DNA from 2 places in the Anaerostipes sp. Marseille-Q3525 genome. Region 1 is predicted to be linked to the other one. Evidence: predicted binding sites of a transcription regulator. Region 1 holds the regulator's gene; the other holds the start of a gene.

Region 1 (5,275 bases):
GATTTTCTGTTCTTCTTCGTTATCAAGTCCATAAGACAATGCTGCTGCTGTTGGTTCGTTGATGATACGTTTTACTTCAAGTCCTGCGATCTTACCAGCATCTTTTGTTGCCTGACGCTGAGCATCGTTGAAATAAGCTGGAACAGTGATAACTGCTTCTGTTACTTTCTCTCCTAAGTAGTTTTCAGCATCTGATTTTAATTTCTGTAAGATCATTGCTGAAATTTCCTGTGGAGAATATGCTTTATCATCGATCTGAACTTTGTAATCTGTTCCCATATGACGTTTGATAGAAGCGATTGTTTTTTCGGCATTTGTAACTGCCTGACGTTTTGCAGGTTCACCGATCACACGTTCTCCTGTTTTTGTAAATGCTACTACAGATGGTGTTGTTCTCATACCTTCTGCATTTGTAATAACGGTTGGTTTTCCACCTTCCATAACTGCTACACAACTGTTTGTTGTTCCTAAGTCAATACCAATAATTTTACCCATGATCTATGTCCTCCTAAGATTTCTTCTTATTTCTATATATAATATAAATATTAGTTAGCTACTTTTACCATACTGTGGCGTAATACATTTTCTTTGTACATGTAACCTTTCTGTAATTCTTCTGCAACAATGTTCTCACCGAGATCATCATCTTCGACATGCATCACTGCATTGTGAAGATTTGCATCAAATTCTTTTCCTTGTGCATCCATTGGTGTTACTCCCAGATCCTCCATCACAGCTGTAAACTGTTTGTAGATCTGTTCGATTCCTTTAACGAATGCGGAATCTTTCTCATCTTCAGATACGGCTTCTAAGCCTCTCTCGAAGTTATCAATGACTGGCAGAAGTTTTTCTAAAACTCCCATCGCTCCCATATCATAACGCTGTGTGGCTTCTTTCGCTGTACGCTTTCTTGCGTTCTCAAATTCTGCCATCAGTCTCTGGTATTTGTCTTTCCAGTCTGCTACGGACGCTTCTAATTCTGCGATCTTGTCATCAGCGGTTGCTTCCTTTGTTTCTTTGGAAGTTTCCTCCTTTGTCTCTGTATCTTTTATATCTTCAGCAGTCTCTTCTGCATTCTTTACTTCTTCGTTGATGTTTTCGTTTTTCTTACTCATCACATCACTTCCTTTCTTAAGATTTGTCTTTAAAAATATCATCTAATTCCTCAGTGAGGTTCTTTAAAGTCTTAACGACTTTTTTGTAATCCATTCTCTTTGGTCCGATGATACCAACAGTACCTGTACCACCTTCTGCAAGTTCATAGGTTGCAGTTACGATACTGCAATCCTTCATATTCTTAACTGGAGATTCTTCTCCAATATAAACCTGAATTCCTGTGTGATTATCGGAATCTGATTCCAGTGTTGAATCAACCAACTGTGTCAAGGCTTTCTTCTCTACTAACGTATCAAGAAGCTCTGTTGCTGTATCCGGATTTCCAAGTTCCGGATATTTTAAGATATTGGTTGCTCCTCCTGTGTAGATTTCCATATGATCTGCATCATGGATCGCTTTGGCGATCTCTTCAAGAATCCGTTCTAACACATCCTGTCTAATTCCTGCCTGATCTCTCATCGTCTGAATCAGTGCGAGATTGATATCTTGTAAGGATAGTCCTTGTAAAAATGTATTAAGTAACACATTCAACTTCAGAACATCTTCATTAGAAAGCGGTTCTTCGACTTGGACCATCTTGTTCTTTACGATATTGCCTTGTGTGACGATTACTGCAAGCAGATGTTCATGGTCTACCTGAGACAGCTGTACAAACTTTAATGTCACATTCTGATAATGTGGAGAAGAAACCATCGTTGCATAATTCGTGCTACTTGCTAATACATTGGCAACCTGCTTTAATAAGACTTCCATCTTATCAACTCTCTGAATCAATGCCTGTTTCTCTTCGTGCTCATTGTCACGCTCACTCATCAGCTGGTCTACATAAAAACGATATCCTGCATCGGAAGGAATTCTTCCTGCGGATGTGTGAGGCTGTAAGATAAATCCCATATCTTCCAGATCTGCCATCTCATTACGAATCGTCGCAGAGCTTAGATTTAAATCCGGATGTTTTGCAATGGTTCTTGATCCTACCGGCTCACCGGTTTCAAGGTAATTGGCGATAATCGCTTTCAATATTAACTTCTTACGATCATTTAACTCCATATCTTCGCCTCCTGTTATTAGCACTCATTTATGTCGAGTGCTAACATCTATATTTAAAGTAGCACTTTCGCATTTTAATGTCAACCTTTTCTTTTACTTTTTTTGAAAATTTGTTCAATTTTTTTCTTCTTTGAATAGAATGTACAAAAGGAGGTACTTTTCATGCATAAAAATATGAACTTTAATATAGAACAAACACGGCTTAATAATACTTACCAAAGATTAAATTCTAACCATGATTTTCACAGATATTTAAATAATCAGAAAGATCAAACTCCTACTTACTGGTCCTTTTTAAAATTAAGAATTGGATTTTCTATTTTATTCTTATTTTTTATCGTTGCTTGTTCAAAATCACTGCATACCAAAGAAACCAAACAAATACAATCTGTTTTTTCTCAGATAAATGAAGTTGATCCTTATACCTCTTATATTTTAGAAAAATTGGATTTACATATACCCTGATATTCTTTAATTATAAAAGAAAACCCGAAACATCTGATCCTTAATCTATGTTCCGGGTTTTTGTATGATTTTATCTCTTTTTTCTTATTAATATATCTATCTTGGTACAATCTCTACCGTAATACCATTTTGCTCCAACACTTCTTTTGCTTCTGATGGAATCTGGTCATCGGTAAATACCATATCAATATCCTTAAATCTTGACTGCATGACAACTCCATGTTCTGAAAACTTACTAGAATCTGTCAGAATAATCGAATTCCTTGCAGAGCCCATCATACTCTTGGCAGCTTCTACTCTTAACATATCCCCACTAGTAAATCCTATTCCAGGAATATATCCATCTGTTCCCATAAACAGTTTATCTACATAAAAAGCTTCTGCACAGGTTTTTACTAATGGTCCAACCATAACTTCTGCTTCTTTCTGGTATTCTCCTCCAAGAACAATAACCTTTGTAACTCCACCCTCAGATTCTCTGATAAATCGTGCGATGTATGATGAATTTGTGATCACCGTAATATCTTTTTTCGTTTCAGAAAGTTGTTTTACAAGCAGTGCACAGCTTGAACCTGATTCTACCATGATCGTTTCTCCATCTGATACGATCTCGCTTGCTTTGGCTGCGATCCGCTGCTTTGTTTCATAACAAAAAGCCATACGATTACTAATATCTGACATATTCTTCATTGTTGCATAACCATGTTCTCTTGTTAAAAAATTAAGCTCTTCCAATGCATCTAAATCTTTTCGAATCGTTACCTGAGATACTTCAAGCATCTTTGATAATGTTGCAACTTCTACTTTCTTTTTTTGATTTACAATTTCAAGAATTTTCGTCTGTCTATCTGTCATAAAACTTTTTCCTTTCTTGCCCTATATATTAGGAAAGAGCCGTCTTGCGGCTCTTTCCTAATCAGTATATCATAAAATCTTCTTTATTTATATTATAGGTCGCAGATTCCTTTTCCTTCTCCATAAACTGCGTACCAGTCATTGTTGAAGTCTGTAACTGCTTTGTCAATATTAGGATTTGCAAATACCTGTTTTAATACTGCATATGGTGCTGTGATTGCTTCTGCTCCATAGTTAAATGCATTCTTCACTTGTTCAACGCCTTTGAATGATGCTGCTACGATCTTGCAGTCATATCCATCATCTTCAATGCGGTCCTGCAGGTTGCTGATCAATTCCATAGGATCTGCTCCAAGATTTCCGATACGATTTACATATGGTGCAATATAATCAGCTCCTGCTGCTAAGGCAAAGTATGCCTGCATCAGATCATAAACTGCTGTTGCTGTTACATTAACTCTTTCTGATTTTAAGATCTTGATTGCTTTTAATCCTTCATATGAAACAGGAACTTTGATATATACCTGATCATCGATCTCTTCTAAGATTCTATGAGCTTCCTTAACGATCGTCTCAGCATCTAATGAAATAACCTGTACATGAAGGCTTCTTTCTTTTCCAATGATCTCACGAACTTTTCTCATATGTCCAAAGAAATCTTCTGGTGATGTCTTTTTAACGATTGATGGATTGCTTGTTACTCCAGCAATTGGCATATGGTCTACACCATCTTTGATTTCTTCAAGATTCACTGTATCTAAAATAAATTCCATGATAAAAACTCCTCCTAAGTCTTATTATATATTTCGTTTTTTGATACTTCTATCTTACCATATTTTTCGAATATGTCAATATTTATTTTCATTTATTCATTATATTCCTTTCATTTGTAAGCATTATATTTACAGTTCGCAACTTCTATGCTAGAATATATCATAGAAAATGAAAGGAGAAATTTAATTATCATGCAAACAAATGGTATTGTTTTTAATATACAAAAATTCAGCATTCACGATGGTCCAGGAATCCGTACAACTGTTTTCCTGAAAGGCTGTCCACTGCGTTGTAAATGGTGTGCAAATCCAGAATCACAGTTAAGTCAAGTTCAGATTTTATATGACAGAGAAAAATGTGCTCATTGTGGTACTTGCACTCATGTCTGTCCAAATCATGCAATTTCTATGGGAGATGACGGCTATGTAAACGTTGACCCATCAAAATGCATTGGATGCCTTCAATGTGTAAAAAACTGTCCTGCAAAGGCCTTAAGTTATGAAGGAGAAACAAAAGATGTAGAGGAAGTTATCAAAGTCTGTCTTCAAGATATTGATTTCTATGAAGAATCTGGCGGTGGTGTGACAATCTCTGGTGGCGAAGGAATGGTTCAGCCAGATTTTGTAAAAGCATTGCTTGCAAAATTAAAAGAACATAAGATTCATACTGCGATTGAGACGACTGGATATATCAAGGAAGAGATTTTTAGAGAATTATCTCCGATGTTTGACTTGCTTTTATTTGACGTGAAACACTATGACAGTAATAAACATTATGAAGGAACCCATGTCCATAACGAACAGATCATTGAAAATTTAGCATGGGCGATCTCTCAAGGAATTGAAGTTCTTCCTCGAATCCCTGTGATTCCTGATTTCAATGATTCTTTGGATGACGCAAAAGGGATCGCTGCTTTACTAAATAAAGTGAGTGCAAAGAAAGTTCAGCTACTTCCATTTCATCAGTTCGGTGAAAACAAGTATCATTTACTCGGTAAGACTTATGCTTATGAGAA
Region 2 (5,275 bases), on a different contig from region 1:
AAATCTGATGGCAGAAATTCTACGCCCAAAAGTTCTCCTGCTTTCTGTCCTAATTCATTCAGCCATGATGCGTTTTTTAATGGGCTGATCGTAAGTGTTGTTGTGAAATAATCGTATCCACCTTCTTTGGCAAGTTTCGCTGCCTGATCTAGTCTTAGTTTGTAGCAGCGATAACATCTCTTGCCACCTTCTGGTTCCTGTTCGTAGCCCTTTGCCATATCAAAAAACGTCTGTGGATCATATCCTGCATCAATTACTTTAATTGGAAGATTCATTTCATTGACCAGACGCTGCTGCTCATGAACTCTTTTTTCGTATTCTTCCTTGGAATCGATGTTTGGGTTGTAGTAGTCGATGGTGATGTCGAAATACTGAGAGAGGTATTCCAGAACGTAGCTGCTACATGGAGCACAACAACTATGCAGTAGCAATGTTGGTTTCGTTTCTCCTAAATTTTCGATTACTTTATCTAATTGCTTTTGGTAATTTATTTTGTTCATTAATTATCTCTTTCTGGTCTTATTTTTCTCTTTTAAGTGGTACCGCAAGAAGTCTGTCTACTTCTTGTTCCTGCAGCATACCATAAGACTCAAATCCATTCTCCTGTTCTATATTTGACATAAAATAAACTTCGTCTTTCTGAAAAGACTCCATCCATACAGATATAACATCGATTGGAACTGCCTGTAAATTATCGATCTGTGGCACAACTCCATCACTGGCATATTCATAAGTATTTTGTAGTGTTTTTCCATTCTCCATCTTCAAATAAATAACTGCATACATAGACATGAAAAAAGAACATGATCACATCACTCAATATAAATACCATAAAATTGCTGATACGCACCATATAATATCCAAGACTTCCTACACATCCACGAAATATATACGCAAGTGCATCATTAAAAAGAAGGATTGCCGTAAAGAACTGCATCAACTGCAGCCATTTCCTTTCCGTAAAACTTTTACTTTCTTTAATTAAACATACTATACCACACTTTTTTTTAAAAAACCATAAATCATTTACTTCGGATCAAATAATACATCACACATCCCGTCATGCATGAAATTGCTTCAGAAACTAATAATGAAAATATCACTCCATTTAACTGGAACAACTGATTTCCAATAACAATTGCTGGAATTAAAACAAGGCCTGCAAGAACATAGTCTCCATATTTCATTGCATAATAATTAAACATAAGACTCGAAATGATCAACAAACCATCAAGAATCATTGGAATTGCCATATGCCATATTGCTTTTGAAACAGGTGCTTCCAAAAGCCAGTAATTTTCGTTTTTTGAATTCATTTCTTTCTTCTCCTTTTTCTAAAAAAAGAAGTCCTATGGAGCTGTCCCTGAAAGATCTTCTAGAGCTGTTCCTCTGAAATCATGAGAAAAATGTTCAAATCCACTTCTCCTGATAAATGGCATTCCACCAAATCCATATTCCTCTACCACTTTCTCAAATTGTTCTCGTCCCATATGTAACTGAATTCTTTCCATCCACTCATATGCTTCCTGATCTAATGGGTTTCCAACCATTTCTTCCAGCGAGGAAAGAATTCAATCAATGTAGGAAGAAAATTGCTCTAATTCTTCATTGGTCAGACAATCAAAGATTTCTTTATATCAATCTCTGGCTGAATCTTAAGTAATGCAAGAACTCTTCCCTGTCCTTCATTTCTATTTTCATAAATATTGTGTTCCTTACAATTCATCATCTGATAACGCCTTAAAAGCCATTGAAGAGTCATTAGCTTTTTGTAAATATCTTTATACATCTCATCCATTTGTTTTTCCTTCTTTATTTTATACAGATACTTGTATATTTATATATTACTGGTACCTGTTATATGTGTCAGGCATTTTTTACAGGTAGCTGTAGAATTAACAAGTATATGTATTATTAGCACTCTTTTTTATTGAGTGCTAATTTTTACTTGACTTTTATCAACTTTGGTTCTACAATAACATTTATAAAAGTTCTATTTGACATAGAACACTTAAAATAAGACTAAAATATTTTTAAATAAAGGAGTGTAACATTATGGCAGAAAAAAAAGGAACTCTTTCCATTAACAGCGATAATATTTTTCCAATTATTAAGAAATGGCTTTATTCCGATCACGATATTTTCTTCCGTGAATTAATCTCTAACGGATGCGATGCCATCACAAAATTAAAGAAATTAGACATGATGGGAGAATACAATTTCCCAGAAGGACATAAAAATAAAGTTGACGTTATCATTGATCCTGAGAAGAAAACTTTAAAATTCATCGATACTGGTCTTGGTATGACAGCGGACGAAGTTGAGAAATACATCACGCAGATCGCATTTTCTGGAGCGACTCAGTTCTTAGAGCAGTACAAAGATAAAACAGAAGGTGACCAGATCATCGGACATTTCGGTCTTGGTTTCTATTCTGCATTTATGGTAGCTGATGAAGTTACGATTGATACTCTTTCTTATAAAGAAGGAGCTGAACCTGTTCACTGGACTTGTGATGGTGGTACAGAGTATACAATGACAACTGGTACAAAAGAGACTGTTGGTACGGAGATCACTTTATTCTTAAATGAAGAAAGTACAGAATTCACAAATGAATACCGTGCAAGAGAGATCATCGAGAAATACTGCTCTTTCATGCCAACTGAAATCTTCTTATCTGTAGAAGGTGCTGAACAGGAATTTGAAACAATCCCAGAAGATCAGATAAAAGATGATGATGTTGTTGTAGAACATATTCATGAAGATGCAAAAACAGAAGAAAAAGAAAACGAAGATGGTACAAAAGAAACAGTTGAAGTATCTCCAGCAAAAGATCTTGTAAAGATCAACAAACGTCCTCTTTCTTTAAGTGATACACATCCACTTTGGAATAAACGTCCAAATGAATGTACAGACGAAGAATACAAAGAATTCTACCACAAAGTCTTCCATGACTTTAAAGAGCCATTATTCTGGATTCATCTGAACATGGATTACCCATTTAACTTAAAAGGTATCCTTTACTTCCCACAGATCAATACAGAGTATGATTCCATCGAAGGTACGATCAAGTTATATAACAATCAGGTATTTATCGCGGATAATATCAAAGAAGTCATTCCTGAATTCTTAATGTTATTAAAAGGTGTGATCGATTGTCCTGACCTTCCACTGAACGTATCAAGAAGTGCTCTTCAGAACGATGGATTCGTGAAGAAAATTTCTGATTACATCACAAAGAAAGTTGCTGATAAGTTAACTGGTATGTGCAAGACAGACCGTGAATCTTATGAAAAATACTGGGATGATATCAGTCCATTTATCAAATTTGGATTCATCCGTGACCAGAAATTTGCAGATAAGATCAAAGATTACATCTTATTTAAGAATATGGAACATAAATATGTAACATTAAGCGACCTTGTTCCAGCTCCTGCAAACGATGATGATGTGACAACTTTATACTATATCACAGATGAAGTTCAGCAAAGCCAGTATATCAATATGTTCAAAGAACAGGATATGGATGCTGTCATTTTAAATCATAACATTGATTCTGCATTTATCACACAGATCGAACAGCAGAATCAGCATATCAAATTTAAACGTATCGATGCGGATGTCGAAGATGCCCTTAAAGAAGATGTAGATGAAAAAGAATTAGATGAAATCAAGACTTCTTTAACTGACCTGTTTAGAAAGACTTTAAACAAAGAAAATCTTGAAGTTCACGTTGAAAAATTAAAAGATGCAAAGATTTCTTCTATCATCACTTTATCTGAAGAAAGCAGACGTATGCAGGATATGATGAAGATGTATGCAATGCCTGGTATGGACCCTAATATGTTTGGTGCTCCTGCACAGGTTCTGACTCTAAATGCAAATAATACACTTGTGAAATATCTGTTTGAGCATGGAGATGCCCAAAATGCAAAGATTATTTGCGAACAGCTGTATGATCTTGCCATGTTAAGTCATACAACATTAGCTCCTGAAGAAATGACGAAATTTGTTCAGAGAAGTAATGAGATCATGGAAATGATCACGAAATTTTAATTTGCTAGTTTGATGACGAAAATTATTGGTGGAATATTATAAAAAGGGTTATCTGTCTGCGACGCGCTCTCGCTCGACTCAGACAGATAACCCTTTTTATAATATTCAAATAATTTACGTAATCGAAACCACTACCGTCTTCAGTTAGTGAATGCAAGCCTACATACAAATCATAACTTTACAATTCTTCTGGATGGTTATATAATATTTTGGAAATATTTTAAGAAAGCTGGTTTTTTCATGTGTAGTAGGGATATGGATCGTTGGATCCATTTTAATATGGCAATCGTTGGGGGATTTCTTGGTGGTTTTTCGATTCTTAATCATCATGAACTCTTTGGTTCTGCGCAGACTTCGAATCTGATCTCTGTATTTGCAGATCTCGCTGGACACCCAGATGCGAATTTCTTTGTGCGACTTCTTGGTGTTTTTATTTATATGTTTGCATTATCACTGACAGTGATCTTACCGAAGTTTACAAGGCTGCATCTTCCTTATGTCAGTCTTTTTATAGATGCAATGGCAGCCTTGATCGTTGCTTTTCTTCCATCGGATCTGAATGATTTCATTGCCCTCTATCCGTTGTATTTTGCAATGGCAATTCAGTGGTGTTCCTTTAAGGGTGGGGATGGATTTACCTGCTCTACAATTTTTTCTACGAATAACCTGCGTCAGTTTACGACATCTATGACAGAATATCTTTGCAGTAAAGATCCCGACGCCTTAAGAAAATGGAAATTTTTCGCTTCTGTTTTGCTTTGTTTCCATTTTGGTGTTATCGTTTCTTATCTATCTTGCAAAAACTTTGGACATACTGGTTCTCTCGTATGTTTTCTGCCTGTTTTCAGTGGTTTTTGTCTTGTGTGGACGAGAAAACATTTTGTTGCAGTGAAACATTTTATCTACCACTACCTGATCACACCAAGTAAAAGTTCAGCTTATACTACAGAAAGTGAGTAATTATGGAAAATTTAATCTTTAGCTTAAACGCTACAGTTCCTGTCTTTTTGATGATGATCTTAGGACTTGTCTTTAAAAAGATTGGATGGATTGATGATATTTTTGCTTCGAAAATGAATAAGTTTGTTTTTATGGTTCCTTTGCCTGTCTTGGTATTTGAGGATCTTGCAACGGTTGATTTTTCAAAAGTCTGGGATGTTAAGTTTGTCCTGTTTTGTTTTATCGTTACCATGATCAGTATTACGATTTCTTTTCTGAT

Evidence for each region. The regulator HrcA, encoded in region 1, represses chaperone genes, less so after heat shock. The targets are predictions, from matches to a motif close to TGTTAGCACTCNNNNNNNNNGAGTGCTAACA.
Region 2: htpG (molecular chaperone HtpG) is a predicted target of HrcA. The motif match lies at 1,913-1,943, and genes of this name have one in related genera.

The regions. Positions count from the first base shown of each region.
Region 1 is NZ_JAGTTT010000015.1:32,232-37,506, forward strand. Features, by position in the region: gene dnaK (molecular chaperone DnaK) at 1-495, opposite strand, end outside; gene grpE (nucleotide exchange factor GrpE) at 546-1,157, opposite strand; gene hrcA (heat-inducible transcriptional repressor HrcA) at 1,132-2,166, opposite strand; gene KE503_RS08520 (hypothetical protein) at 2,329-2,631, shown strand; gene KE503_RS08525 (DeoR/GlpR family DNA-binding transcription regulator) at 2,728-3,486, opposite strand; gene KE503_RS08530 (fructose-6-phosphate aldolase) at 3,579-4,259, opposite strand; gene KE503_RS08535 (glycyl-radical enzyme activating protein) at 4,452-5,275, shown strand, end outside.
Region 2 is NZ_JAGTTT010000003.1:162,517-167,791, forward strand. Features, by position in the region: gene KE503_RS02990 (epoxyqueuosine reductase QueH) at 1-500, opposite strand, end outside; gene KE503_RS02995 (hypothetical protein) at 520-768, opposite strand; gene KE503_RS03000 (hypothetical protein) at 728-940, opposite strand; gene KE503_RS03005 (hypothetical protein) at 1,023-1,316, opposite strand; gene KE503_RS03010 (hypothetical protein) at 1,350-1,550, opposite strand; gene KE503_RS03015 (hypothetical protein) at 1,613-1,798, opposite strand; gene htpG (molecular chaperone HtpG) at 2,056-4,056, shown strand; gene KE503_RS03025 (YoaK family protein) at 4,312-5,016, shown strand; gene KE503_RS03030 (AEC family transporter) at 5,019-5,275, shown strand, end outside.